Linked DNA regions of Eleftheria terrae. The main gene of each other region encodes a partner of the protein of the gene in region 2 in a complex. Links are inferred from orthologs where the notes say so. Each region holds a gene or a part of one and is shown on either strand. Other genes may lie near its edges. The genes, in order: holA, dnaN, dinB, dnaX and holB.

Region 1 (3,931 bases), 270 kb from region 2 along the record:
CCGGCCACATCGTCTGGGACGAGGTGATCGCCTTCTGGCTGGTGCTGTGGCTGCTGTCGCCGGGGGCGGGCGGCGAAGGTGGCCTGTGGACGCAGCTGGCGGCCTTCCTCTGGTTCCGCTTCTTCGACGCTGCCAAGCCAGGCCCGGTTGCCTGGGCCGACCGCCGCTTCAAGGGCGGCGGCTGGCGTGGCGGCTTCGGTATCCTCTTCGACGACCTGGTGGCGGCCTTCTGCACCCTGCTCGTGTTTGCGCTGTGGCGTGTCTGGTGAGGCAGCGCCGCCATTCCAAGCCCTAGAAAGGATCCGCTCCGATGGACAACCCGCAGCCGCAGGGCCAGATGCTGGAGATGAAGGTCGGCGACCCCCTGCTGACCCAGCTGGGGCTGGTGCTGGCCGCGCGCAACCTGAAGCTGGTGACGGCCGAATCCTGCACCGGCGGCCTGATCGCCGGCGCTTGCACCTCGGTGGCCGGCTCCAGCGACTGGTTCGAGCGCGGCATGGTGACGTATTCGAACGAGGCCAAGACCGAGCTGCTGGGCGTGCCGGCCGAGCTGATCACCCGCCACGGCGCGGTCAGCCGCGAGGTGGCGATGGCCATGGCGCTGGGCGCCCTGCAGCACTCGCGCGGGCACATCAGCGTGGCGGTGACCGGCATCGCCGGGCCGGGCGGCGGCAGCGAAGCCAAGCCGGTCGGCACCGTGTGGTTCGGCTTTGCGCGCGGGCAGGACTTCGTGCACACCGAATGCGTGCGCTTCAAGGGCGACCGGGCCCAGGTGCGGTCCGCCGCGGTGGGTCATGCGCTGACCCGGTTGGTGGCGATCGTCAGCGGCGACTGAGGCCGCTGCCGCGCTGGCGCTAGGCCGGCGCTGCATGCCCTACAGTGTGGCGATCCTTACCTCCGTTGCCGACCGCCATGAGCCTCCTGCTGGCTGCTTCCTTCGACAATGCTGAACGGGCCCGCTGGCTGGCCGAGCTGCAGGGCCACCTGCCCGGCGAGCAGTGGTGCGTCTGGCATCCCGGCCTGGCGGCCGGGGAGCGCGAGGAGGTGGAGGTCGCCATCGTCGCCAACCCGCCGCCTGGCAGCCTGGCTGGCCTGCCACGCCTGCGCCTGGTGCAGTCCTTGTGGGCCGGCGTGGACCGGTTGCTGCGCGATCCCGGCCTGCCGGCCGGCGTGCCACTGGCCCGCATGGTGGACCCGGCCATGAACGAGGCGATGGCCGAGACTGCGCTGTGGGCGGTGCTCTCGCTGCAGCGGGGCTTCTACGACTACGCGCGCCAGCAGCGGCAGGCGCAATGGCTGCAGCACGGCCAGCGCCGCGCCGACCAGGTGGCGGTGCTGGTGCTGGGCCTGGGCGAGATGGGCCGCACGGTGGCGCTGCGGCTGCTGGCCAATGGCTATCGCGTGACGGCCTGGAGCCGGCGGCCGGCCCGGCTGGACGGCGTGCTCACCTGCAGCGGCCCGGAAGGCCTGCAGGCGGCCCTGCCGGAGGCCGACATCGTCATCAACCTGTTGCCGCTGACGCCGCACACCGAGGGGCTCTTCGATGCCCGCACCTTCACCCGCATGCGCGAGGGCAGCAGCCTGGTGAACCTGGCGCGCGGCGGCCATGTGGTGGAGGCCGACCTGCTGGTGGCGCTGGAAGAAGGCCGGCTGCGGCATGCCGTGCTGGATGTGTTCCGCGAGGAGCCGCTGCCGGCTGGCAACTTGCTGTGGTCGCACCCGCGCGTCACGGTGCTGCCGCATGTGGCGGCCCAGACCGACCCGACCACCGCGGCTGCGGTGGTGGCGGCCAATGTGCGCGCCCTGCGCGCGGGGCAGCCGCTGCACCACCTGGTGGACCGGCTGGCCGGCTACTGAGGGGCGCTGCCGACATGCCGGCCCGGCCTGGCCGGCAGGGCCGCCGCCGTCAGGCGCGCAGCGCCAGCCAGCGGCCGCTCGCCTCGCGCGGGCTGACCGGCACCGAGACCGCTTCCACCACCATCAGCGCCAGGCGGCGCAGCGCGGCCCACGGCTCGGCGGGCCAGTCGGGATGGCGCAGGCCCTTGACCAGGCCGTCGCAGACCTGGGCCGCATCGAGCAGCGCGTCCACGCTGCGGTCGCTCAGGCGCGGCAGCACCCGCTCGAACAGCTTCTCCTTCAGGCCCCAGACCCGCTGCTCGCGCAGCGCCATGGGCAGCGGCCGGCCGGCCAGCAGCGCGTCCTTCACCCGCTTGAGCGTGCGGATGTCCTCGGCCAGCGTCCAGTGCACCAGCACCGCCGCCTCGCCCTCTGCCTCCAGCCCGTCGAGCATGCGCAGCACCCGCGCCACCTGGCCGGCAAGCACCGCCTCGGACAGCTTGAACACGTCGTAGCGGGCCACGTTGAGCACCGCCACCTCGACCTGCTCGAAGCTCAGTTCGCCGGGAGGGTAGAGCAGGCCCAGCTTCTGGATCTCCTGGTGGGCGGCGAGCAGGTTGCCCTCCACCCGGTCGGCGAAGAAGGCCAGCGTGCGCTGCCCCTCCTCGCCGCCTTGCACCCGCTGGCCCTGGGCCGACAGGCGCTGTGCGATCCAGCCGGGCAGCAGCTTGCGCTCGATGGGGTCGATGCGCACCGTGACGCCCGCGCCGTCGAGCGCGGTGAACCAGCCGCTCGACTGGGCCGTCTTGTCCAGCCGTGGCAGCACGACGATGGTCACCAGGTCGTCGCCCAGGTGTTCGCAATAGCGCTGCAGGGCCTCGGAGCCGTCCTTGCCCGGCTTGCCGCCGGGAATGCGGATCTCGATCAGGCGCTTGTCGGCGAACAGGCTGAGGGCCTGTGCCGCGCCCAGCAGTTCGCCCCAGTCGAAATGGGCGCCGGCCACCGTGTGCACGGTGCGCTCGGCATGGCCGGCGGCCCGGGCGGCGGCACGGATGGCGTCGCAGGCTTCCTGCACCAGCAGCGCCTCGTCGCCATGCAGGGTGTAGAGCGGCCGCAGTTCCCGCTGCAGGTGGGCCTGCAGCTGATCCAGTCGCAACTGCATCAGGGCTTCACCGCGGCCAGGCGGCGCAGCATCTGGGTGGTGATGTCGCGGCGCATCTCGCGCACCAGCTCGGCTTCCTCGCTTTCCTTGCCGAGGGCCGCGCTTTCGTTGTAGCTGAGCGGCTGGCCCAGCTCCAGCGTGGTGTCGGGAATCAGCTCCCGGCCGGAGGGCGTGCGCACGCGAAAGCGCACCCTCGAACGCAGCGTGATTTCACGCACCTGGCCGGCGGCCGTGTTGGCGCTGACCGAGCGCACGATGCTGTCGTCCAGCACGTCGAGCACCACCTCGGCGTCCTTGGCGGCTTCGACCACCCGCAGGTCGGGCGCGGCCGCCAGCTGCCGGCGCAGCTCCAGCGACAGCTCCGAGCGGGGGGCCACGCCGAGCTGGATGCTGCGGAAGGCGAAGGTCGGCGCGCCGCGCAGCTTGAAGCCGCAGCCGCCGAGCAGCAACGCCGCCATGGCGGCGCTGCCGAGCAGGCCGCGGCGGGACAGCGGGCGGCGGAGGAGGCGGGCGGCGGCGGAGCGGGTCGTCATCCGGCTCATACCACCACGTTGACGAGCCGGCCCGGCACGATCACCACCTTCTTCGGCGGCTTGCCCTCGGCGAACTTGGCAAAGTCGGGCGAGGCGAGCGCCGCCGCCTCGATGGCCGCCTTGTCGGCCGACGCCGAGACCTTCACCGAGCCGCGCAGCTTGCCGTTGACCTGCAGCATCAGCTCGATCTCGTCCTGCACCAGCGCGCCTTCGTCGACATGCGGCCAAGGCGCATCCAGCAGCTCGCCGTACTGCGCCACATAGCCCAGGTCCTGCCACAGCGCCTGCGTGATGTGCGGGCAGGCCGGGTAGAGCACCCGCAACAGGATGCCCACCGCCTCGTGCACCGCCCAGCTGGCGTAGTGCCGGTCCGGGTGGTTCTGGGCGTCGAAGCCTTCCA
Region 2 (5,880 bases):
TACCCACATCGTGAGCTCACTCCAACGCAGAACCTTCCTCGCTGCCGCCCTGCTGGGCGGCGCTGTGCTGACCGCCTGTTCCGAGCGCGATGCGCCGCCGACCGCGGCCGCCACGCCCCCACCCACGGCTGAAGAGGCCTACAAGCTGGCCGCCGGCGCTACCGGCGTGCAGGTGGGGCAAGCGATGGCGGCCAACACGGTCTATGTCTTCTTCGACCCGCAATGCCCTCATTGCGCCACCTTGTGGGCGGAATCCAAGCCCTTGCTCGGGCGGCTCAAGATGGTATGGATCCCGGTGCAATTGCTGGGCGCACAGTCGATGCCGCTGGCAGCAGCCATCCTGTCTGCACCGCAACCCGTCGAGGCGATGGAGCGGCACGAGGCCCAGGTGGCCCAACGGGCCGCACTGTCCGCACCCGCGCCCGACGAGGCGACCCGCGCCAAGGTGGAAGCCAACACCGAGCTGTTCAAGAAACTGGGCGCCGAGAGCGTGCCCATGCTGTACTTCCGCCACGCCACGACCGGCCAGTACGGCTCCCACTCGGGCGCGCTGCCGACCGCACAGTTGCAGCAGCTGGTGGGGGTGTGACGCCGGGGCCGGCACGGCCGGCGCAGGCCCTTGCCGTTGGAGCCGGTCTCGCCCGGCTTTCCGCGGCGCCTGGCACCCGGGCACTGAGGGCAGCGAAGTCGCCCGGCTGCCCGGCTGCCCGGCTGCCCGGCTGCCCGGCTGCCCGGCTGCCCGGCGAACGGCGAACGGCGAACGGCCAGAGGCCTGAAGCGGCCAGCGGGGCAGGTCGGCCCTTGAAGCAGGGCTTCAGTGCCTGGCAATTCGGTGCCTGGCAAGCATGCGCGCGGCTCGACGACCGCGGCCTTCCTTCACCCGTCAAACGCAGCACGTCCGCGTCCGTACCCGGACTCGACCCCGGGCCACCCCGGCCTGCGTGTCAGCCGCCCGGCCACCGGCACAGGAACATCCGGGGACGCGCAGGACGCGCTGCCCGGCAGGACGCCGCGCGACAACGGTCGGCTGTGCCCCGGAAGCGGGTGGCTGCCTTGTCGCCCCCAAGCTCGATACCAGCCGCAACAGCGACACCGGGCGGGTGTATTCGTGCACCACAAGCGGCCCTTGAGCGACCAGGCCGCCCTGGCCGCCACGTGCGGCCAGGACGCCGAACCGTCCCATGCGAACGCCGGTGTCGCACCCGGCGGCGGCCTCACACGTCGATGTTCGCCGCCCTCAACGCATTGCTCTCGATGAACACCCGGCGCGGCTCCACCTCGTCGCCCATCAGCATCGTGAAGACCCGGTCTGCCTCGATGGCATCCTCGATCTGCACGCGCAGCAGGCGGCGCACGTTCGGATCCATCGTGGTTTCCCACAGCTGCTCCGGGTTCATCTCGCCCAGGCCCTTGTAGCGCTGGCGGCCCACGCTGTTCTCGGCCTGGCCCATCAGCCACTGCATCGCTTCACGGAAGTCGCGGACCTTCTGTTCCTTCTGCTTCTCGCCTTCGCCCTTCTTGATGACCGCGTCCTCGCCCAGCAGGCCCTTGAAGGTCTTGCCGGCCGTGCTCAGCACCTCGTAGTCGGCCCCATGCACGAAGTCGGCGTTGATCACGCTGCTCTTGATGTTGCCGTGGTGCTTGCGGCTGATGCGCAGCACCCACTTGTCGAGCCGCGCGTCCAGCTCGGCCGCCACCTCGGCGCCGTGCAGCGCGCCCTTGAGCGCCACCGCGGAGGCCTCGGCCTGCTCCGGCGTGTCGAGGTTGATCTCGGTGCCGCTGGCCAGCACGCGCAGGGCTTCGGCATCCATCCAGTTGCCCAGGCGGGCGATGACGTTCTCGGCCAGCACGTACTTGCGCGCCAGCGATTCGAACGCCTCGCCCTTCAGCACGGTGCCGTTGACCCCGGTGTGCAGCTCGGCATCGGTCAGCGCCACGCGCAGCATGAAGCCGTCCAGCTCGTGGGCGTCCTTCAGGTACTGCTCGTGCTTGCCCTGCTTCACCTTGTAGAGCGGCGGCTGCGCGATGTAGATGTGGCCACGCTCCACCAGTTCCGGCATCTGGCGGTAGAAGAAGGTCAGCAGCAGCGTGCGGATGTGGGCGCCGTCGACGTCCGCATCGGTCATGATGATGATGCGGTGGTAGCGCAGCTTGTCCGGGTTGAAGTCGTCACTGCCATTGCCCGCGCCGGTCTTGCCGATGCCGGTGCCCAGAGCGGTGATCAGCGTCAGGATCTCGTTGCTGCTCAGCAGCTTCTCGTAGCGCGCCTTCTCGACGTTCAGGATCTTGCCGCGCAGCGGCAGGATCGCCTGGAACTTGCGGTCGCGCCCTTGCTTGGCGGAGCCGCCGGCCGAGTCGCCCTCGACGATGTAGATCTCGCAGAGCGCCGGATCCTTCTCCTGGCAGTCAGCCAGCTTGCCGGGCAGGCCCAGGCCGTCGAGCACCCCCTTGCGGCGGGTCATCTCGCGGGCCTTGCGGGCGGCCTCGCGGGCACGGGCGGCCTCGACGATCTTGCCGCAGATGATCTTTGCGTCGGTCGGGTTCTCCAGCAGCCAGTCGTTCAGCAGGCGGCTCACGATGTCTTCCACCGGGGCGCGCACCTCGCTGGACACCAGCTTGTCCTTGGTCTGGCTGCTGAACTTGGGCTCGGGCACCTTCACGCTCACCACGCAAGCCAGGCCTTCGCGCATGTCGTCGCCGCTGACTTCGACCTTGGCCTTCTTGGCCAGTTCGTTGTCCTCGATGTACTTGTTGATGACCCGCGTCATCGCCGCCCGCAAGCCGGTCAGGTGGGTGCCGCCGTCACGCTGGGGGATGTTGTTGGTGAAGCACAGCACGTTCTCGCTGTAGCCGTCGTTCCACTGCATCGCCACTTCGACGCCGACATTGGTGTTCTGCTCGCTCACCTTGTCGCCCTGGGCATGGAAGACGTTCGGGTGCAGGATCTTCTTGCCCTGGTTGATGAAGTCGACAAACCCTTTCACGCCTCCGGCAAAAGCGAAGTTGTCTTCCTTCGCGTTGCGCTCGTCGACCAGGCGGATCTTCACGCCGTTGTTCAGGAAGCTCAGCTCGCGCAGGCGCTTGGCCAGCACGTCGTAGTGGAAGTCGACGTTGGTGAAGATCTCGTCGTCGGGCAGGAAGTGCACCTCCGTGCCGCGCTTCTCGGTCTCGCCGATGATCTTCATCGGGCTGACCTCGAAGCCGTCGCGCTGCTCCAGCACTCGGTCTTGCGGCACGCCCTTGCGGAACTCGATGAAGTGCACCTTGCCTTCGCGGCGCACCGTCAGGCGCAGCCACTTGCTCAGCGCGTTCACGCAGCTCACGCCCACGCCGTGCAGGCCACCCGACACCTTGTAGCTGTTCTGGTTGAACTTGCCGCCCGCGTGCAGCTCGGTCAGTGCGATCTCGGCCGCGCTGCGCTTGGGCTCGTGCTTGTCGTCCATCTTCACGCCGGTGGGGATGCCACGGCCGTTGTCGATGACGCTGATCGAGTTGTCGGTATGGATGGTGACGACGATGTCGTCGCAATGGCCTGCCAGTGCTTCGTCGATCGAGTTGTCGACCACCTCGAAGACCAGATGGTGCAGGCCGGTACCGTCGGAGGTGTCACCGATGTACATGCCCGGCCGTTTGCGCACGGCCTCCAGGCCCTCGAGGATCTGGATGCTGCCTTCGCCGTAACCGGTGTCGGCCGGGGCAGGGGCTGCCGTTTGCAGGGGGTGGTCGTTGGCTTGATCGCTCATGAGGGACTCGATTCTATCGGGCGGAGCCAGGCGCTTCGGCACGTTGGCTCCTTGCAAAAACGCTGAAGCGGGCCGGCGGCCCGCTCAAGTGGGTGGCTGCTCACGGTGCCCGGCCACCCCCGGGCACTCAGATCCGCATCGGCATCACGACGTACTTGAAGCCGGCCTGCTCCGGAATGGTGAGCAGGGCCGAGCTGTTGGCGTCCTGCAGCTCCACCTGCACCATGTCCTGGCTCATGTTGGCCAGCGCATCCACCAGGTAGGTGACGTTGAAGCCGATCTCGATGGTGTCGCCGCCGTAGTCGATCTCCAGCTCCTCCTTGGCCTCTTCCTGCTCGGCATTGCTGGAGGCGATGCGCAGCAGGCCCGGCTCGATGTTCAGGCGCACGCCCTTGAACTTCTCGCTGGTCAGGATGGCAGCGCGTTGCAGGCTGGCCAGCAGCGGGGCACGGCCCAGGATGACGCTGTTGCGGTGGTTCTTCGGGATCACCCGGTTGTAGTCGGGGAACTTGCCCTCCACCAGCTTGGTGACGAACTCCATGCCGCTGAAGCTGAACTTCGCCTGGTTGCCGGCAAAGCGCATCTCGATCGGCGTGTCCTCGTCCTTCAGCAACCGCTGCAGCTCCAGCACGGTCTTGCGCGGCAGGATCACTTCCTGGCGTGGCATCTCCACTTCCAGCGTGGCGCTGGCCAGCGCCAGGCGGTGCCCGTCGGTGGCCACCAGGGTCAGCTGCTGGCCTTCGGCCACGAACAAGATGCCGTTGAGGTAGTAGCGGATGTCATGCACTGCCATCGCGAAGTGCACTTGGCCGATCAGGCTCTTCAGGGTCTTCTGCGGCACGCCGAAGGCGGGACCGAAGTCGGCGGCCTCCTGCACCAGCGGGAAATCCTCGGCCGGCAGCGTCTGCAGCGTGAAGCGGCTCTTGCCGCCTTGCAGCGTCAGCTTGTTCTGCGCCGCGGAGAGCGACACCGTCTGGTCGGCCGGCAGCGACTTCAGGATGTCGATCAGCTTGCGGGCGCCGACGGAGGTGTTGAAGCTGGCAGCGTCGCCTTCGAACTCGGCCGTGGTGCGCACCTGGATCTCGAGGTCACTGGTCGTGAACTCCACCTGGGGACCGGTCTTGCGGATCAGCACGTTGGCCAGGATCGGCAAGGTGTGCCGCCGCTCCACGATGCCGGAGACGGCTTGCAGCGCGCCAAGCACTTTTTCCTGAGGTGCCTTCAAGACAATCATATGAACCTCTTAGATTGGTAGCCGTAGTAGGGTGGCCGGGTTTTTGTGGACAACGCTATTTTGTCTTGCCGGATCAAGGCTCTAGCCTGATGACAACCGTGTGCAGCGCACCCGGGGCAGCCGGTGCGTACAAAGACAACAACTTTGCGGCGTCTGTCCCGCCTGTGGACTTCTCTTCACTTGTTCGACAGTTGTCCCCAACCTTGTCACTTGACCCCTGCGCTGCTTCGGTGCCATGCGATGCGGCCAGGCGGGCAGCGGCCCTCTGGCGGCCACCGGGCCGACAGGCTGTCGCCTTCCTTCCGGGTGCTCGCGGCAGAAGCTCAGCCGCCGCGTCCGACCACATTCCAAGGGGGTAGGGTACCCCTGCAGCCTTGCGGTGCGTGGCGAGCCTGTAAGCCCCCCGCGTGGGCAAGCCGGCGATGCGGCAAGTCTCCTGTTCTCCCTCGTGTCCCGGCTGGCCGGGCGGTGCGCGGCCCGGGCGGCGCATCGGCGCTGCGAGGCCAAGTCCGTCCCGGATGCCTGAGATGCTTTCAACACAATGGTATGAACTTTTTAGATTGGTAGTCTTAGTAGAGGCGCCCGCTTTTTGTGGACAACGCTATTTTGTCTTGTCCGCTCAACGCTTTAGCACGATAACAACCTTGTGCAGCCGGCCCCGGTTTGCACAAGGACAGACCGACAACAACTTCTGCCCCGGCGCGTTCTCAGTGGACATGTCCCCGGTTGTTCGACACTTGTCCCCAGCTTTTTCACTCGACCGAAGGCGCCCCTGGGTGCTCGAGCGGTTGCACCCGGAGCGCGCCGGCCTCAGCCCTTGAGCGTTTGCTCAAGCACGTGCAGCTGCTGGTTGAGTTCGGTGTTCTTGGTGCGCTCGCCGCCGATCTTGCGCACGGCATGCAG
Region 3 (5,789 bases), 1.3 Mb from region 2 along the record:
GGCGTCAGCACCTGCAAGCCTTGCCAGCCCCCCGGAATCAATGGCCGAAGAGGCCCACGCGCAACACGTTGAGGGCCAGGTGCACCGCCACGGCGGCCCAGACGCTGCCGCCGCTGAGCTGGAACACCGCCGCATAGCCCAGGCCGGCAACGCCGGCCAGCAGCGCGAAGGTCTGACCTGCGCCCAGGTGGGCGAGGCCGAACAGCACCGCCGTCAGCACCACGGCCACGACGCTGCCCAGGCGCTGCAAAGGGGTCTGCACCCAGCGGCGGAAGAACCATTCCTCGGCGAGGGTGCCGAACAGGTTGCCCGCGGCAAAGACGGCGAGCAAGGCCGGCCCCGTCGGTGCCCACCGCACCTGCCCCACCGCCCAGGCCAGGGCCGGGACGCCGATCAGGCAGGCAGCCGCCGTCAGCGTACAGGCGCGATTCCAGCGCCATGCTGAGGGCAGCATCACCGCCGCGGCGAGTCCTCCCAGCGCCTTGGCGGTATTGACCGTGACCGGTCCCAGGTCCAGCCGGCTGAAGCCCGGCACTGCGCCGAGGGCTAGCGCCAGCATCACTGCGCCGGCGGCCGCGAACGCCCACGGCGCCACCCGGCGGGAGGCCGCCTGGGAGGCGTACAGCAGGAGGCCGAACAGGCTGGCCGCGAGCAAGGGCCATGGCCCGCGCGCCAGGCCCAGGGCATAGGCGCCAAGGCACAACAACGGCGCGACCGGCGCACGCCAGGCGGCCGACGCAATCATCGGCGGCCTCCTGGCAGCCCGGGCGGGAAGGCGGGTGGCGGCAACGGGTCAGGGGCAGGCAGCGGGACGGGCAGCATCATCGGTCGGGTCCGCAGGGGGCTGGCAAGCGGTAGGGCGGCGTGCGGCACGCGAGAACGGGCCGCGTCGAGGCTGCGCATTCTGCATCCGCTGGCGCAGGCCTCGGTCGCGCAGTCGCCCAGCCGGGGGCGGGCCGCCGTCGGGCGGTGCGCGTCGCTGGCCGGGCGGGAGGCCGCGCCGCCTGGCCCGCGAGCAGCGGTGGGTGGCGGTCGCCACTTCTGTCCGGGATGAAGCCCGTCAGCCCGCAACAACCGGTCGACGCGCCGGGCAGCTCGGCCGCGGTGGCGGCCGGGGGCCCGGCCGTTGGGCGTCTTTGCACCAGCGCGGTCGGTGTGCGGGGCGGGCGGGCAGCAGCCCCGGTGTCGCAGCAGCATCAGGAACCCCTCGATGAACCGCCTGTCCGGAACGCCGCCGATGGGGCGGCCGTCCGGCCGCAGGCATGGCGGCCAATCTAAGCAGCCTGGCCCGTGCGCCGGTTTCACTTTGTGTGATGCACGCCGGGCAGCACACCCGATGAGGTGTCGCATGGAGGGGCGAGGGCCGGCGCGGCGGAGGGGTGCCGGTTCAGGGCCGACGGCATGCGGTGCGTGCCAGGCGTGCCCGCAGCCACCGCTGGATGCGGCTGGACGGCTGCACGGCGCACGCTCGTCGCGGCTACCGGGCGGCACGGCATGGCCGGCGGACGGCGATGCGCACCGGCCTGTCACCCGGCCGTGGTGCTCGAGGCTGTGGGCGCGGCCCGTCGCAGGGCAGGAGCGGCAGCCGGGCGGCCCGCCGCGGGTTCAGGCGACGCGCCGCACCGGGCCCGCGCCGCGGGCCGTTTCGCCGGGCAGGCGCAGCAGGGCAGGCGAGGCCTCGAGGATGTCGCGCGTGCCGGTGAGCGCCATGCTGACGTCCAGCTCGTTGCGCAGGATCTCCAGCACACGGGTGACGCCGGCCTCGCCCATGGCGCCCAGGCCGTAGAGGAAGGCGCGCCCGATCATGCAGCCGCGGGCGCCGAGGGCCACCGCCTTCAGCACGTCCTGGCCCGAGCGCACGCCGCCATCGAACAACAGCTCGGTGCGGTCGCCGACCGCGTCGGCGATCTCGGGCAGCGCCCGGATGCTGGACAGGGCGCCGTCCAGCTGGCGCCCGCCGTGGTTGCTCACCACGATGGCATCGCAGCCGGCCGCGGCTGCCAACCGGGCATCCTCGGCGTCGAGGATGCCCTTGAGGATGAGCTTGCCGCCCCACAGGCCACGCACCCACTCCACATCGGCCCAGCTCAGCGTGGGGTCGAACTGCCCGGCGATCCACTGGCTCAGCGTGCTGAGCGAATCGGCGCCCCTGACGTGGCCTTCGAGGTTGCCGAAGGTCTTGCGTCGCCCGCCCAGCACCCGCAGCGCCCAGGCCGGCTTGCTGGCGATGTCGAGCAGGTTGGCCAGGGTCAGGCGGGGGGGCACCGACAGGCCGTTCTTGATGTCACGATGGCGTTGGCCCTGGATCTGCAAGTCCAGCGTCAGCACCAGGGCCGAACAGCGGGCGGCCTTGGCCCGCTCGATCAGCGAGGCGGCGAAACCGCGGTCGCGCATCACATAGAGCTGGAACCAGAAGGGCCGCTGCACGACGCTGGCGACGTCCTCGATCGAGCAGATCGACATCGTGCTGAGCGTGAAGGGCACGCCGAAGCGTTCGGCCGCCCGGGCGGCGAGCATCTCGCCGTCACCCCAGTTGAGGCCGGTGAGGCCGGTGGGCGCAATCGCCACCGGCATGCGCGCCGGCTCGCCGAGCAGCGTGGTGGCGGTGGAGCGGTGCTCCACATTGATGGCCACCCGCTGGCGCAGCGCGATGGCGTCGAGGTCGGCCTTGTTGGCGCGCAGGGTGAGCTCGTCGTAGGAGCCGCGGTCGACGTAGTCGAAGATGGCGCGCGGCACTCGCTTGCGCGCCAGCTGGCGCAGGTCTTCGATGTTGGTGATCACGGGGGGCATGCGGGTCTCCTGTGCGGCTCGATCGGCCGCGCTCGCCATGCTAGGCCTGGGTGGCGCGCCCGGTGCGGAAAGTTTCTCGGGTGTGACGCGAAAGAAGTTCCTCCCCTTCGGCGACCACCTCGGCGCACCAGCCTTGCAGCCAGGCGGCGAAGTCCGCCGCTGTGCCGCTGCCGGCATGCGGCAGCAGGTAGTAGGGATGGTCGGCCGGCGTCGACAGCCCGAACAGCGCTTGCAGCATGCCGCCGGCCAGTGCCTGGCGGGCCAGGCTGGGTCGCATGAGGGCCACGCCCTGGCCGGCGATGGCGGCCTCCAGCAGCAGGCCAAGGTCCACCAGCTTGGGGCCGTGCGCCGGTTCGGGCCAGTCCAGCGCGGCGGCACGAAACCACGGCAGCCAGGCCTGCAGCGGCGTGCGCAGCAGCGGTGCGTGAAGCAGGTCGGCGGGCTCGCGCAGCGGCGGCAAGCGCTGCAGCAGCGCGGGGGACGCCATGGGTATGACGATGTCGTGCATCAGCACCGTGCCGCCGGCCGCTGCGGCATCGCCGTTGCGGACCTCCACATGCGCATCGCCCGCGGTTTGCTCGAGGTAGGGGATGCTCAGCACCACTTCGAGCTCGACCTCGGGATGCGCCCGGGTGTAGCTGTCGAGCCCGGGCACCAGCACCTGGCGAGCAAAGGTGGGAGGTGCGCAGACGCGCAGGCGCTCGCTGTGGCGGCCCATGCGCCGGTGCAGCGGCACTGCGGCCAGCAGGCCCAGGGCGGCGCGCACCTGATCGAGGTATTCCTTGCCGGCGGCCGTCGGCGCCAGGCTCTTGCCATGGCGCAGCAGCAGCTGGGTGGCCAGCAATTCTTCCACCGTGGTCACCCGCTTGCTGACGGCGCTGGCGGTGATGCTCAGCTCCTGGGCCGCCCGCTCGAAAGTGCCGAGGCGGGCGGCCGCCTCGAAGGCGCGCAGTCCGTCGAGCGATGGCAGGCGCAGGTGGGGCGGGGCGGGCATGGCCGAATGCTAGCGGATCGATCGTCCGCGGCCCTCAGAACAGCGGCAGGGTATAGGGGGTGCGGGGCGCCGCCGCCTCGTCGGCCGGCACCTCGGCCACCTCGGCCGTGGGCAGTTCACCGGGCCGGCACAGCGAGCCCACCCGAACGCCCAGCAGGCGCAGGCGCCGCTCCAGCGGCACGCGCTTGAGGCAGAGCCCGGCCGCCTGGCGGATGGCGCGTGCATCCTGCGTGTGGCGCGGCAGCGTCAGGTCGCGGGTGACGGTCTTGAAGTTGTCGAAGCGCAGCTTCAGGCCGATGGTCTTGCCGACATAGCCCTTGCGCACCAGGTCGTCGGCCACCTGTTCGCAGAGCCGGGTGAAGATGGCGCTCAGTTGCTCGCGGTCGTGGCGCGCATGCAGGTCACGGTCGAAGGTGGTCTCTCGGCTGAGCGACTTGGGCTCGCTGTAGGTGACCACCGGCCGGGTGTCGCGCCCGTGGGCGGCTTCATGCAGCCAGGCACCGTAGCTGGCGCCGAACTGGCTGATGAGCCATTGCGGATCAGCCGCCGCCAGCTGGCCGATGGTCTGGATGCCAAGGGCCTGCAGCTTCTCGCTGGCTTTCGGGCCGATGCCGTTGATGCGCTTGGCCGGCAAGGGCCAGATGCGGGTGGGCAGGTCTTCGGTGCGCAGCAGGGTGAGGCCGTCGGGCTTGTCGAGGTCGGAGCCCAGTTTGGACAGCAGCTTGTTGGGCGTCACCGCGATCGAGCAGCTCAGCCCGGTGGCGCGGCGCACGCTGGCCTTGATGGCCGCGGCCAGGGCCCGCACCCCGCCCAGCGCGTCGTCGCCGACGGCGTCGCGCACCCCGGGCAGCTCGCTCAGGTCGATGTAGATCTCGTCGATGCCGCGGTCCTCGATGTGGGGAGCGACTTCAGCCACCGCGGCCTTGAAGAGCCGCGAATAGCGACGGTACTCGTCGAAGTCCACCGGCAGCAGGACCGCGTCGGGGGCGAGCGCGGCGGCCTTCATCAAGCCCATCCCCGAATGGACACCCAGCGCGCGCGCCTCATAGGTGGCGGTGGTAATGACGCCGCGCCCGACATAGCTGCGCAGCACCGCATACTCGCGGCTGCCGTCGTCCCGTTGCACCGGCTGGTGGCGCCGTCCGCCGCCGATGACCACCGGGCGGCCGCGCAGGTCGGGGTAGCGCAGCAGTTCCACCGACGCATAGAAGGCGTCCATGTCGAGGTGGGCGATGTAGCGGTCCATGAGGGGTACTGCCGGGGCGCGTCGCTAGTGCCGGCGCCCGGCCCGGCCCGCCACCCGGTGCCAGCCGGTGCCCGCGCGGTGGGCCCTGCGCGAAGGGTGGACGCGCAGGCGCCGCCTGCGTATGCTGCGGCCCGGCGCTCCGGCATCCAGCAGCGAAGGCTGCGCGGGCAGGGAAGGCCGGACCGAAGGGCAAGCGTCGAGCATGAGAAATCTAACCTGTATGTTCATACAGTATACGGGCGGCGCGACGATCCAGCGAGGCCTCGGCGCCCCTTGCAGCGCGGCATCCAGCCGGCAGCTTGTCTCCATGGCCTTGTTCCCACCCTCCACCACGAATGACCCGCCGTTCACCTCCCCGCCACAGTGATGCTGGCTCGCCCTTGCCACGCCTGGCCACCCCGGGCCGCCGGTGGCTGTGGCGACTGCTGGTCGCCGCGGCCAGCGCCTATGCGCTGGCCGCGGCTGCGATCGTCGTGCGGGGCCTCGACGACGAGGTCTTCCCGGCGGATCTCATCGTCGTGCCCGGCAACACGGTCGCGCCTGACGGCCATCCGGGCCCGCGACTGAAGGCGAGGCTGGATGCAGCGTTGCTGCTGTACCGTCAAGGCCGGGCGCCGCGGCTGCTGGTCAGCGGCGGCATCGGCCGGGAGGGGCATGACGAGGCCGCAGCGATGGCCCGCTACCTGGTGGCGCAGGGCGTGCCGGCAGCGGCCATCGTGCAGGACAACCAGGGCGTCAACACCGCAGCCACTGCCCGCT
Region 4 (5,919 bases), 2.4 Mb from region 2 along the record:
ACGGCTCGAAGCCGCGTTCAACGATCATGCGGGTTGCGTCCCATGCGATGGTCATGCTGTGTCTCCTCGCGATTGCGAATGTGCAGGGTAATGTCTGCTCCAAGGGCAAGGGCGGGATGCCCACGCATATGTATGCGCAGCTATCGTCTAAACCTGTCAGGGCTCGCAGACCGATGCACCAAGCCGGGGCCGATTGCCAGTGGCATCGATGCCGGAGGTGGTGGGCGACGGTCCTGGACAGGGCGAAACTCGGTATAAACCCTGGGCCCGCGGCAGGCCGGCAGCCGGGCCGTGGGGCGGTCCAGCTGTGGAGGTGTCGCGCCCCGGAGGGTGGCATCGTGGAGTCTGCGCTGCCTGCCGGCCTTCCTCCGCTGGAGCGACTGGCTCGGCGAACTGCCGAATCCCGCACAGGCCGCTGCTGGCGGCATCCACGACTCGCATCGCGTCGGGCTCATGGCAGCTGCGCGTCATGTCGGGTGGACCGCGCTTGCCAGGGGCAGGCCGGCACGATCCCCGGCATATCGGCGCCGCGCCGCTGTGACTGGGAGCGGTGCAGGGGGCGCCTGCATGCCCCGAAGTGTGCTGCCGCCTGACCCTCCCGACCGGCTTGGCGGGAAGGCGCTCAGCGGCGGCGCCTGGCAAGGTGGCCGCCGACTGGCCACCCAGCCGACCCATATCAGCGCATCGGTGTGCGGCTCGGGAATCGACTGCTGCAAGTATGCGTGCCGCCTCCCGTGGATCTGCCCGTAGCCCACGATTCCACCGCGATCATTGATCGCGGTTGCTGAGGTGAGCTCCCCGCCTTCACCGGTTGCGTCGAGGAGGTCCAGGTTCTGCGTCGTTTCCCCATCGTAGGAAAACGCACGGGCGGCGCTGCTGCCTTTGATCTGAGAGGATCCGACGCCATGCCCTGCGGCATTGGCGTCACCGCCGACCGAGCCTGCCCCTCCAAGGGTGCCCAGGTCGCGCAGCACGGTGCCATCGTGCAGGAACGCGTGCATGGCTGCGTCACCAGCGAGCTGCGCCGCTCAGGTGACGGTGCCTCGTGCATTGATTGATGCCATCGGCTCAGCCGGTGCTGCCGCCGAGCGTTCCCAGGTCGTGCATGGTGCTGCCGTCATGGATGAAGGCGCGTCCTTGGGATTCCTGGTGATCCTACGGAGTGCGGGCGGTTGCGTCGGTGAGCAGCCTGTTTTCGCCGATGTCGCCGGCGCTGCTGTAGACAGCCTCGAACCGATCCAGATTGACCAGGCGGTAGCGAGGTGCCGCCAGCCAGCCTCCGGTGGCCAGGGCGAGCGACAAGGCGACGCCCCCGCGGGCAAGTGCAGGAGGGATGAACGTCTGAAGCTCCTGGCGTGATGGAGCGTTCACCTTATCCTGCGGCCAGCCGGCACGAGGCCCCCGGAGCAGGGACGTCGACAGGAGCGCGCCTTTCCTTCGCCAAGGGGCGGCCAGTACCGCCTGCGGGGGGCTGTCGGGCTCGGCGGTGGATGGGCGAGCTGCGGTCCCGCCCGGCATGTGGGCGGTGCCGGACAGGCCGCTGGCGGCTTGGCCTTCAAACGGTGCTTGCAGCGTGCCGGGCACCGCGGTGCATGGCGCGATCGAAGGCCATGCTGGCCCTTACTGGCCAACTGTGCAGCAGAGATCGGTGCAGCGGAGATCGGTGGGGTGGGCGGGTCCGATGTCGGCCCTTGATGGGGTGCACGGGCGGGATGGTCTGCTTCCCTTGAACACCACCGATGGATGGAAAGCCGCCGCGTGGCGGCTTTCGAGAAGATGGGTGACGAGCCTTAACCCCGGCACTGGTCGCAACGGTTAGGGCTGCTTCGTTCCCGACCTGACCCGGTTGGCCGCGCTCCCATGCGGGGAGGCCCGTCAAGCGCGATTGTAGGCCAGCTTTTCGCCCGGCGTCCGCCGCGGCATCGAAAGTTGCGAAGTGAAGTGCATTGCGCCTCGCTGCGTGGCCCCGGCGAGGAGGGGCGCCGCCCCCGTAGAATTGCGACATGAGCTACCTTGTCCTGGCCCGCAAATACCGCCCGCGCACCTTCGAGCAAATGGTGGGGCAAGAGCATGTGGTGCAGGCCCTGTCCAATGCGCTGACGCAGCAGCGCCTGCATCACGCCTACCTCTTCACCGGCACCCGCGGCGTGGGCAAGACCACGGTCTCGCGCATCCTCGCGAAATCGCTCAACTGTGTGGGTGCCGACGGGCAGGGCGGCATCACCGCCGCGCCCTGCGGCGCGTGCCAGGCCTGTCGTGACATCGATGCCGGCCGCTTCGTCGATTACGTGGAGCTTGATGCCGCATCGAACCGCGGTGTTGAAGAAATCTCGCAGCTGCTGGACCAGGCGGTCTACAAGCCGGTGGTGGGGCGCTTCAAGGTCTACATGATCGACGAGGTGCACATGCTGTCCAACACCGCGTTCAACGCGATGTTGAAGACGCTGGAAGAGCCGCCGGAGTACCTGAAGTTCGTGCTGGCCACCACCGATCCGCAGAAGGTCCCGGTCACCGTGTTGTCGCGCTGCCTGCAGTTCAACCTGCGGCCGATGGCGCCCGAGACGGTGCTGGAGCACCTGGAGTCCGTGTTGCAGGCCGAGCAAATCGCGGCCGATGCCGGAGCGCTGCGGCTGTTGTCGCGCGCTGCGCGCGGCTCCATGCGCGACGCGCTGTCGCTGACCGACCAGGCGATTGCCTTTGGCTCCGGCGAGCTGCGCGAGGCGGGTGTGCGCCAGATGCTCGGCGCCGTCGATCGCAGCCATGTCTACCGGCTGATCGAGGCCCTCGCAGCCGGGGATGGTGCGGCGGTGGTCGATACCGCCCGGCAGCTGCGGGCCCAGGGGCTGTCGGCCCAGGGGGCGCTGGAGGAAATGGCGGTGCTGCTGCAGCAGCTGGCGGTGCTGCAGGTGGTGCCCGACGCGGCCGATGCCGGCGATCCCGAGGCCGAGCGGCTGGCCCGCCTCGGCGAGTTGCTGCCGGCCGACGAGACGCAGCTGCTCTACAGCATTGCACTGCACGGCCGCAACGAACTGGGGCTGGCACCGGATGAGTACAGCGGCCTGACGATGGTGCTGCTGCGCATGCTGGCCTTCAAGCCGGCCGTGGGCGGTGGTGGCGGTGGGCGGCCGGCGTCCTCGGCGCCGCTGCAGCGGCCGGCGCAGAACGCCGCCCTGCGCGTGGCCATGCGCAGCAACGAGCCGTCGGCCGAGGCCGCTGCGCCAGGCGCGGAAGCCTCGCTTGCATTGCGCCAGCCCGGCACTCCGGCTGCGCGGCTCGACGGGCCGGCTGCCACGGGCACCGGCGTGGCAGCCCAGCCGGAGGCGCGGCCTGCGCAGTCCGCCCCATCGGCCGCTGCAGCGGCGGCCCAGCCAGCCGAGCCGCCGGCTCGGCAGCTGTCCGAGAACACCCCGGTCACCTCTGCCGGCCCGGCCCACCAGCCGCTCGCGGCGCCCCCGGTGGCCGCGGCCAGGCCGGTGGCCTTGCGCCAGTCAAGCACCGCGCCGGTACGCAGCATCCAGCCGCCGGCTCGCGCCAGCGCCGAACCCCCGCCTTGGGAGGACCTGCCCGAGGACCCTGCGCCGGCTGCTGCAGCCACTCGCCCCATCGCGCCCGCGCCGGCCCCGGCAGACCCCCGTCCGCCGCAGGTTGAAGCCGAGCCTGCGCCGGGCTCCGTGGTCCCGGCGCGAGCCGAGCCGGCCGTGCTCGACGTGGCACCGCCTGCCTTCGTGCAGCAGCAGCCGGCCTCCGTCGCTGCGCCGATCGCGGTGCCCGCCGCGGCGGACTCGCCCATTGGCGAGCGCTGGCATGCGCTGGTGCTGCAGATGGCTGAGCGCGAGCTGATTTCGGCCCTGGTGCGCGAACTCGCGATGCAGGCCGAGTGCTGCGCCATGGCCGACGGCGAGGCGCCCTGGCAGTTGCGGGTCGAGCGCAACACCCTGGCGGCCGAGGCCACCCGGGCCAAGCTGGAAGCCGCCCTCGCCGAGGTGCTGGGCCGGCCGGTGCGCCTGCAGCTCGAGGTGGCGCCGACGCAGGACACACCGGCCCGTCGTGAAGCCGCCAAACGCGCTGCGCGGCAGCGCCAGGCCGAGGAAACCATCCAGGGCGACCCGCTGGTGCGCTCCCTGATGCAGCAATTCAGCACCGCACGCATCGTGCCGGGCTCGATCCGGCCGGTATGAAGCTGTGCAGATTACCCGGGCGCCGGCCCCTTGATGCCGGCACCGACACCCCTTGAACCCGAAAGGAAAGACATGCTCAAAGGACAACTCGCGGGCCTGATGAAACAGGCCCAGCAGATGCAGGACAACCTCAAGCGCGCCCAGGAAGAACTGGCCAGCGTCGAGGTGGAAGGCCAGTCCGGCGCCGGCCTGGTGAAGGTGCTGATGACCTGCAAGCACGACGTCAAGCGCATCACGATCGACCCCAGCCTGCTGGCCGACGACAAGGACATGCTGGAGGACCTGGTCGCCGCCGCCTTCAACGACGCCGTGCGCCGCGCCGAGGAAGTCAGCCAGGAGAAGATGGGCAAGCTCACCGCCGGCATGCCGCTGCCGCCCGGCATGAAGTTCCCGTTCTGAGTGCCCGCGAGCGATTCGCGCCCGACCCGCATTCCCACACAACGCCGTACCGCTGCCACACATGTCGTCTTTCGATGCCCTGGTGCAGGCCTTGCGCCGCCTGCCCGGAGTGGGCCCGAAGTCGTCGACGCGCATGGCCTTCCACCTGCTGCAGCACGACCGGGAGGCAGCCCACCTGATCGCGCGGGCCCTCGACGACGCCATCCGTGATGTGCGGCACTGCCGGCTGTGCAATACCTTCACCGAGGCCGAGGTGTGCGACACCTGCCTCGACCCGCAGCGCGACACGGCGCAGTTGTGCGTGGTCGAGACGCCGGCCGACCAGGCCGCGGTGGAGCGCACCGGCAGCTACAAGGGGCTGTACTTCGTGTTGATGGGCCGGCTCAGCCCGCTGGACGGCATCGGTCCGCGAGAGATCGGCCTGGAGCGCTTGTTCGAGCGTGCCGCGGAGGGGGAGGTGCGCGAAGTGATCGTCGCCACCAACTTCACCGCCGAAGGCGAAGCCACCGCCCATGTGCTGGCCGAGGGCCTGAAGGCCCGCGGCCTGCGGGTGACCCGCCTGGCGCGCGGTGTGCCGGTGGGCAGCGAACTGGAATACGTCGACCTGGGCACCATCGCCCATGCCTTGGTGGAGCGGCGCTGAGCCGGGCCGCCTCTGTCCCCCCGCGGGATGCCTTTGCCAGGAGCGAAGACCGATGAGCATTGCCATCTGGTGTGTGTTGATCGCTGCCTTGCTGCCGATCGTGTGCGCAGGGCTGGCCAAATCCGGCCAGCTCGGCAAGCGCCGCAGCGAAGGCGGCTACGACAACCATGACCCGCGCGCCTGGCTGGCCCGCCAGCAAGGCTGGCGCCAACGGGCCAATGCGGCGCAGGCCAACAGCTTCGAGGCCTTGCCGTTGTTCATCGGCGCGGTGGCCATCGCCATCAGCACCGGCGCGCCGGCCGCGCGCGTGGACCTGTTGGCGGCGGCCTTCGTGGGGCTGCGGCTGGCCTACATCGCGCTGTACCTGGCCGACAAGGCGACCTTGCGCAGCCTGGTGTGGGCGGCTGCACTGGCCGTCAACATCGGCCTGTTGTTTTCCGGGACGGCAACGCGGGTGTGACGGGCAGTATCGCCGTCGCTGGGAGTTTCCCTGCCCGGATCGGTCCCGATTGGAGCCGGCAGGTCCTGCCGATAAGCTGCCGGTCATGCCGCTGCACCTGCCCGTTCCGCTGATGCGCCCTTCACGCCGCCCGAGCCGGCGCGACTGCCTGCGCACCTTCGGCGCCGCCGCGGTGCTGCTGGGCACCGGCCTGGGGGGCGCCCGGGCCCAGCCGGAGCAGGTTCGCGTCTCGGTGGCCC
Region 5 (5,850 bases), 3.0 Mb from region 2 along the record:
GATGTACAGCCAGGCGTACGGCACGCCACCGGTGGTGCATGCGACCGGCGGGCTGGCCGACACGGTGGTGGACCTGGCGGCTGCGCCGGAGCGCTCCAGCGGCTTCTCGTTCTCGCAGCCCACCGCAGGCGCGCTGCAGGCGGCGCTGCAGCGGGTGTTCGAGGCCTGGCGGGAACCGGCGGTGTGGCGGGGACTGCAGCAGCGCTGCATGGCGCAGCAGCTGGGATGGCGGGGCCGGGCGCAGCGCTACGTGGACGTCTATCGCGAGCTGCTGGCGGCCTGAGCAGGCGGGAGGCCGGCGCCGCCGCCGGTGGCTCAGGCTTCGGTGTCGGCGCTGGTGGCTTCGGCGTCGGTCTCGGCCTCGCTGTCGATCTCCTCGTCGAAGGCGGCCGTGTCACGCGACACGGTGGCCAGCAGCGGCTTGTCGAGCGGGCGGCAGATGCGGCGCTTCAGGCGGCTCAGCCGCTCCGAGCTTTCGACGGCGCTGAGCACGGCTTGCGGGTTCAGCATCAGGGCAAACGGGTCGGCGGGCAGTTGGGTTTGCATGTCGAAGGCTCCAGAAAGGGCGGTGGGCATGCAGTGAACTTTAGGCCTGGCCGGCTGGGCCCGGTAGTCGGGCCCCAGCCAAAGAAACGTCGGAATTCGCCCGACAAACGCCCCTAGTCGGCGCCCGACGCAGGCGCTGCAATGGCCGGCGCGGCGTTGTACGTACGGGCATGCCGCTCGATCTCTTCGGCCAGCTTGACACGCTCGGCCGCCCGGGCGAAATCAGCCGCCGTCAGCCCCTTCTCGTTGCGCAGCGTCGGGTCGGCACCGGCCTCGAGCAGGACGCGCGTGGCGTCGTCGCTGCCATAGCGGGCGGCCATCATCAGCGGCGTGGTCTTGTTGGGCGATTCGGCGTCGATGAAGGCGTGGTGCTCCAGCAGCAGCGCCACCACCTCGGGCTTGCCGCCGCTGGCGGCGTAGTGGAGCGGGGTCCAGCCGGTCTTGTTGACGTCGGCACCCCGCTCGATGAGGCGCCGGCACCAGTCCAGCTCGCGCTTGAGCGCCGCCATCATCAGCGGCGACTCGCCCAGCGCGTTGAGGCGGTTGACGTCCACCTGCGGGTGGGCGAACAGCGCCTCGGCCGTCTTCAGGGACACCTCCTGCAAGGCAATGGTGAGGCCGGCCCGGCCGTGCTCGTCCAGCGTGTTGGGGTCGAAGCCCCGTTGCAGCAGCTCGCGCACGGTGTCGCCGTCGTCGCGCATCAGGGCCCGGAAGAAATCGACATAAGCCCCTGCCTGGGCCATCGGCGCGGCCAGCGCCAGCACCAGCGCCCACACCCACTTCAGCTCGATGCGCACGACACGACTCCTATTATTTCACGCCAAAAAATAAGCGACCCGACAGCCGCTTAGCGCCTATTGATGAAAAAACTCAGGCCGCAGCCTGAAGCCGCGGCACACCGAACAAGCGCTCGAAATTGCGGCTCGTGGCGTCCGCCACCTCCTCCACCGACAGCCCCTTCAGCTCCGCCAGCTGCCGCGCCACATGAGGGACATAAGACGGGTTGTTGGTCTTGCCGCGGAAGGGCACCGGCGCGAGGTAGGGGCTGTCGGTCTCGATCAGGCAGCGCTCGAGCGGCACATGGCGGGCCACCTCGCGCAGGTCGGCCGCGGTCTTGAAGGTCAGGATGCCCGAGAAGGAGATGTAGAAGCCCAGCTCCAGGGCGGCATCGGCCACCTGCTGCGTCTCGGTGAAGCAATGGAAGACGCCACGCGCCCGGCCCTGGCCCTCTTCCTGCAGGATGGCCACCGTGTCGTCCGAGGCACTGCGGGTGTGGATCACCAGCGGCTTGTCCAGCGCCAGCGCGGCCCGGATGTGGGTGCGAAAGCGCTCACGCTGCCACTCCATGTCGGCCACGCTGCGGCCGTTGAGGCGGTAGTAGTCCAGGCCGGTTTCGCCCAGGGCCACCACCTTCTCGCGGGAGCCCAGGTCGAGCAGCCGCTGCAGGGTCGGCTCCTGGACGCCTTCGTTGTCGGGGTGCACGCCGGCACTGGCCCAGAAGTTGTCGTGCTGCAGCGCCAGCGCGTGCACGGCGTCGAACTCTTCCAGCGTGGTGCAGATGCACAAGGCCCGGTCCACCTGGGCGGCGGCCATGGCCTGGCGGATGGCGCCGAGCTGCTCGGCGAGTTCGGGAAAGGTGAGATGGCAGTGGGAGTCGACGAACATCGAATGTCTGGATGGCGGGCCAATGAAAACAGGCGCCTAGCCTACACCGGCCGGCGCCTGATTCGGGAGCCCAGGGGGCTCAGGAGAGCGTCAAAGGGTTTGCGTGGGCTTGGCCGACTGGATGGCGGTGCCCAGCAGTTCCTCGATGCGCATCTTCAGCAGCCGCGACTTCTCGTCGCTCGGGAAACGCACGCCCACCCCTTGCGTGCGGCCGCCGGAAGCGTTGGCCGGGGTGACCCAGGCCACCTTGCCGGCCACCGGGTAGCGCTGCGCATCCTCCGGCAGCGACAGGAGCAGGTAGATGTCTTCGCCGAGCTTGTATTCACGGGTGGTGGGCACGAAGAGGCCACCGTCGGTGAAGACCGAGATATAGGCCGCATACAGCGCACCTTTCTCCCGGAACACCAGCTGGATCACGCTGGGCCGTGCCGGCGTGACGCCCGCCGGGGCGGCAGGGACAGGACGTTGTTGGGTCAGCTCGCTCATTCGGCGGAGTGTAAGGCGCGCCGCGCCTGGGCCACAAGCGACTCGAGCATCAGGCCGGCATTCCAGGCGTGCTCTTCGTGACGGGCTACACGGCGCAGCTCCGCGCCCCAGGCGGTGAGCGCGGGCAAGCCGGCACGCAGGCCCTTGAAGGCCGCCGCCGGGAAGTAGCGCGGCTGCGCCCCCACCGTGACGCACAGCGCGTCGTGGCAGACCTTTTGCAGCGTCTCGACCGCCAGCGGCACCGACCAGCCAGCCAGGGCCGCCACCTCCCCGCCCGCCAGCCGTGCGGGCAGCTGCTGCCAGGCGGCAGCATCCAGGCCCTGTTGCGCCAGTTGCCGCGCGGCCAGCGGCAGTTGCCCGGCGGCGGCCAGCAGCACCTCGGCGCCGGCCAGGCCCTGCGCCTGCAGCCACTCGCGCGCCTGCGCCTCGCTGGGTGGCGCCAGGCGCTGCAGCTGGCAGCGGCTGCGGATGGTGGGCAGCAAGGCGTCCACCGCTTCGGTGCTCAGGACAAAGCGCGCCTGGCCCGGCGGCTCCTCCAGCGTCTTGAGCAAGGTGTTGGCCGAGATGGCATTCATGCGCTCGGCCGGATGCACCAGCACCACCTTCGCGACACCGCGCGAGGAGGTCTGCTGGGCGAATTCGACCGCGCGGCGCAAGGCCTCGACCTTGATCTCCTTGCTGGGCTTGGCCTTGGCCGCCTTGGCCTTGCCTTCGGACTCGGTCTCGGCGGCGGCCCAGCCCAGCTCCTCTTGCAAGGCCTCGGGCAGCAGCACCAGCAGGTCGGGATGGGTGCGTGCCTGAACCAGCGTGCAGCTGGCACAGCCGCCGCAAGGGCGGGCAGCCGCGTCGGGATGCTCGCAGAGCCAGGCCTGCGCCAGCGCCAGCGCCAGCTCGAACTGGCCGATGCCGGGTGGCCCGGCCAGCAGCACGGCATGGCCGCGCTGAGTGGCCAGCAACTCGCGCAGCGGCGCCTGCAGCCAGGGCAGGCCCGGTGATGCCGCCCCGCTCACAGGCCGTGCCGCGCCACCGCGGCCTCGAGTTGGGCCCACACGGTGGCCCGCTCCTGCCCCGCATCGAGCCGGGCAAAGCGCTGCGGATGGGCCTGTGCGCGAGCGGCGTAACCCTCGGCCACACGGCGGAAGAAGGCCAGCGGCTGCTGCTCGAAACGGTCCGGCACCCGGGCGGTGGACAGGCGCTCGGCCGCCACTTCGGGGGGCAGGTCGAACCACAGCGTGAGGTCGGGCTGGCGGCCTTGCTGCACCCAGTGCTCCAGTTGCGCGAGCACTGCCGTGTCGAAGCCGCGGCCGGCGCCCTGGTAGGCGAAGGTCGCGTCGGTGAAGCGGTCGCACAGCACCACGCAGCCGCGCGCCAGCGCCGGCTCGATCACCTGTTGCAGGTGGTCGCGGCGGCCGGCGAAGATCAGCAGCGCCTCGGTCAGCGCATCCATGGATTGCTGCAGCACCATCTCGCGCAGCGCCTCGGCCAGGGGCGTGCCGCCGGGCTCGCGGGTCAGCACAACCTCGCGCCCGGCACGGCGCACGCGCTCGGCCAGGGCCTGGATGTGGGTGGACTTGCCGGCACCGTCGATGCCTTCGAAGCTGATGAAAAAACCGCTCATGCCGGCCTGGATGGAAAGGGTTCAGCGTTTGCGCTGGTACTTGTCGACCGCACGATTATGCTCATTGAGGCTTTCGCTGAAGACGCTGCTGCCATCGCCCCGCGAGACGAAATACAAGGCCTTGGTGGCAGCCGGCTGCACGGCCGCCAGCAGCGACGCCTTGCCGGGCATGGCGATGGGCGTCGGCGGCAGGCCGGGCCGGGTGTAGGTGTTGTAGGCGGTGTCGGCCTGCAGGTCGCGCTTGCGCAGGTTGCCGTCGTAGCGGTCGCCGAGGCCGTAGATCACGGTGGGATCGGTCTGCAGCGGCATGCCGATGCGCAGGCGGTTGTTGAAGACGCCGGACACCATGGCGCGGTCGCTCGACAGGCCGGTTTCCTTTTCGACGATGGAGGCCAGCACGAGGGCATCGTCCGGGCTCTTGAGCGGGCTCGATTCAGCACGGGCGGCCCAGCTCTCGGCGAGCTTGCGCTCCATGGCGCGCATGGCGCGCTTCATCACCGCCATGTCGCTGCTGCCACGGCTATAGGCGTAGGTGTCGGGGAAGAAGCGACCTTCGGGATGACGGCCCGGAGCGCCGAGCGCGGCCATGATCTCGGCGTCGCTCATCGCCGCGGTGGTGGGCCGCAGTCCTTCGGCACGCGCCAGCTCGGCGCGGAACTGCTTGAAGGTCCAGCCTTCGATCAGGCGCACGGTGGCCAGCGTCTCGTCGCCCAGCACCATCTTGCGCAACAGCTCGCGGGGCGTGACGCCGGGGCCGATCTCGTAGCTGCCCGCACGGATGCGGCGCGCCTGGCCCGACCAGCGGAACCATTCGTAGAGGGCAAGCGCCGGCGCCTCGACCCCGGCCGCCACCCAGCCATTGGCGATCTGCCGCGGCGACATGCCGCTCTCCACCGAGAACTCGACCGACGGCGACGCCAGCGGCAGCGGCCGGTGCAACCACCACGCCACCACAGCGGCCGCCAATGCCGTCAGCAGCAGGAGGACGCCGAACAGGCGCTTCAGCAATCGCATCACGAATGAACCATTTGAAGCCGGGGTTGTCCCTGGCGCAGACCGGTGAACGGGGGGTGATGATAATGGAGGCATGAACACCGATAGCTCCGTCCATCCCTCCCCCGCCCCCGTCGAGGGTGCCGTTGCCCTCAGCCACTGGGGCGTGATCGCTGCCGACGGCGAGGAGGCGGCCAAGTTCCTCCACAGCCAGCTGACGCAGGACTTCGCGCTGCTGGGCACGGGCGAGGCGCGCCTGGCCGGGCTGTGCTCGCCGAAGGGCCGGTTGATGTTCAGCTTCGTCGGCTGGAAGGAAAGCGCCAGCCGCGTGCTGCTGGCCCTGCCTGCCGAGCAACTGCCCGCCGCCCTCAAGCGGCTGAGCATGTATGTGCTGCGTGCCAAGGCCAAGCTGAGCGACGCGAGCGCCTCGGTGCGGCTGCTGGGCCTGGCGGGCCCGGCCGCCCGGGCCTGGCTGGGCGAGCAGGCGCCGGACAAGGTGTGGGGCCGCTCGGCCGCCGGCGACCGCTGCGTGATCCGCCTGC

What was found.
Region 1: the proteins of dnaN (region 2) and holA are in contact, whole or in part, in a cryo-EM structure (PDB 8GIZ), measured with the Escherichia coli proteins. The link is inferred for Eleftheria terrae from one-to-one orthologs.
Region 3: the proteins of dnaN (region 2) and dinB are in contact, whole or in part, in a solved structure (PDB 1OK7), measured with the Escherichia coli proteins. The link is inferred for Eleftheria terrae from one-to-one orthologs.
Region 4: the proteins of dnaN (region 2) and dnaX are in contact, whole or in part, in a cryo-EM structure (PDB 8GIZ), measured with the Escherichia coli proteins. The link is inferred for Eleftheria terrae from one-to-one orthologs.
Region 5: the proteins of dnaN (region 2) and holB are in contact, whole or in part, in a cryo-EM structure (PDB 8GIZ), measured with the Escherichia coli proteins. The link is inferred for Eleftheria terrae from one-to-one orthologs.

The regions. Positions count from the first base shown.
Region 1 is NZ_CP106951.1:3,214,683-3,218,613, reverse strand. Bases 953-3,931 are described here. They hold holA (DNA polymerase III subunit delta), read right to left. Parts: upstream 2,999-3,931; coding sequence 1,907-2,998; downstream 953-1,906. Other genes in these bases: leuS (leucine--tRNA ligase), read right to left, coding at 3,537-3,931; N7L95_RS14210 (LPS-assembly lipoprotein LptE), read right to left, coding at 2,998-3,531; N7L95_RS14220 (2-hydroxyacid dehydrogenase), read left to right, coding at 953-1,857. In the rest of the region: N7L95_RS14230 (phosphatidylglycerophosphatase A family protein), read left to right, coding at 1-269; N7L95_RS14225 (CinA family protein), read left to right, coding at 347-835; more of N7L95_RS14220, read left to right, coding at 913-952. UniProt on the Escherichia coli protein: Part of the beta sliding clamp loading complex, which hydrolyzes ATP to load the beta clamp onto primed DNA to form the DNA replication pre-initiation complex.
Region 2 is NZ_CP106951.1:3,486,711-3,492,590, forward strand. Bases 2,925-5,880 are described here. They hold dnaN (DNA polymerase III subunit beta), read right to left. Parts: upstream 4,978-5,880; coding sequence 3,871-4,977; downstream 2,925-3,870. Other genes in these bases: gyrB (DNA topoisomerase (ATP-hydrolyzing) subunit B), read right to left, coding at 2,925-3,743; dnaA (chromosomal replication initiator protein DnaA), read right to left, coding at 5,788-5,880. Outside these bases: N7L95_RS15445 (thioredoxin domain-containing protein), read left to right, coding at 11-589; more of gyrB, read right to left, coding at 1,215-2,924. UniProt on the Escherichia coli protein: Confers DNA tethering and processivity to DNA polymerases and other proteins. Acts as a clamp, forming a ring around DNA (a reaction catalyzed by the clamp-loading complex) which diffuses in an ATP-independent manner freely and bidirectionally along dsDNA.
Region 3 is NZ_CP106951.1:4,828,772-4,834,560, forward strand. Bases 2,925-5,789 are described here. They hold dinB (DNA polymerase IV), read right to left. Parts: upstream 5,031-5,789; coding sequence 3,819-5,030; downstream 2,925-3,818. Other genes in these bases: N7L95_RS21585 (LysR substrate-binding domain-containing protein), read right to left, coding at 2,925-3,784; N7L95_RS21595 (YdcF family protein), read left to right, coding at 5,411-5,789. Also shown: N7L95_RS21575 (CPBP family intramembrane glutamic endopeptidase), read right to left, coding at 38-745; N7L95_RS21580 (alpha-hydroxy acid oxidase), read right to left, coding at 1,606-2,790; more of N7L95_RS21585, read right to left, coding at 2,831-2,924. UniProt on the Escherichia coli protein: Poorly processive, error-prone DNA polymerase involved in translesion repair and untargeted mutagenesis. Copies undamaged DNA at stalled replication forks, which arise in vivo from mismatched or misaligned primer ends.
Region 4 is NZ_CP106951.1:1,089,580-1,095,498, reverse strand. What follows is about bases 1,596-4,590. They hold dnaX (DNA polymerase III subunit gamma/tau), read left to right. Parts: upstream 1,596-2,003; coding sequence 2,004-4,178; downstream 4,179-4,590. Other genes in these bases: N7L95_RS04850 (YbaB/EbfC family nucleoid-associated protein), read left to right, coding at 4,251-4,577. Also shown: N7L95_RS04875 (hypothetical protein), read right to left, coding at 1-55; N7L95_RS04870 (hypothetical protein), read right to left, coding at 468-1,001; N7L95_RS29725 (hypothetical protein), read left to right, coding at 1,000-1,359; recombination mediator RecR, read left to right, coding at 4,639-5,220; N7L95_RS04840 (MAPEG family protein), read left to right, coding at 5,273-5,680; N7L95_RS04835 (ABC transporter substrate-binding protein), read left to right, coding at 5,766-5,919. UniProt on the Escherichia coli protein: Part of the beta sliding clamp loading complex, which hydrolyzes ATP to load the beta clamp onto primed DNA to form the DNA replication pre-initiation complex.
Region 5 is NZ_CP106951.1:513,497-519,346, reverse strand. Bases 1,701-4,626 are described here. They hold holB (DNA polymerase III subunit delta'), read right to left. Parts: upstream 3,708-4,626; coding sequence 2,694-3,707; downstream 1,701-2,693. Other genes in these bases: mltG (endolytic transglycosylase MltG), read right to left, coding at 4,337-4,626; tmk (dTMP kinase), read right to left, coding at 3,704-4,315; N7L95_RS02595 (PilZ domain-containing protein), read right to left, coding at 2,302-2,697; N7L95_RS02600 (TatD family hydrolase), read right to left, coding at 1,701-2,211. Outside these bases: glycogen synthase GlgA, read left to right, coding at 1-283; N7L95_RS02610 (hypothetical protein), read right to left, coding at 316-546; N7L95_RS02605 (ankyrin repeat domain-containing protein), read right to left, coding at 660-1,343; more of N7L95_RS02600, read right to left, coding at 1,417-1,700; more of mltG, read right to left, coding at 4,627-5,329; CAF17-like 4Fe-4S cluster assembly/insertion protein YgfZ, read left to right, coding at 5,403-5,850. UniProt on the Escherichia coli protein: Part of the beta sliding clamp loading complex, which hydrolyzes ATP to load the beta clamp onto primed DNA to form the DNA replication pre-initiation complex.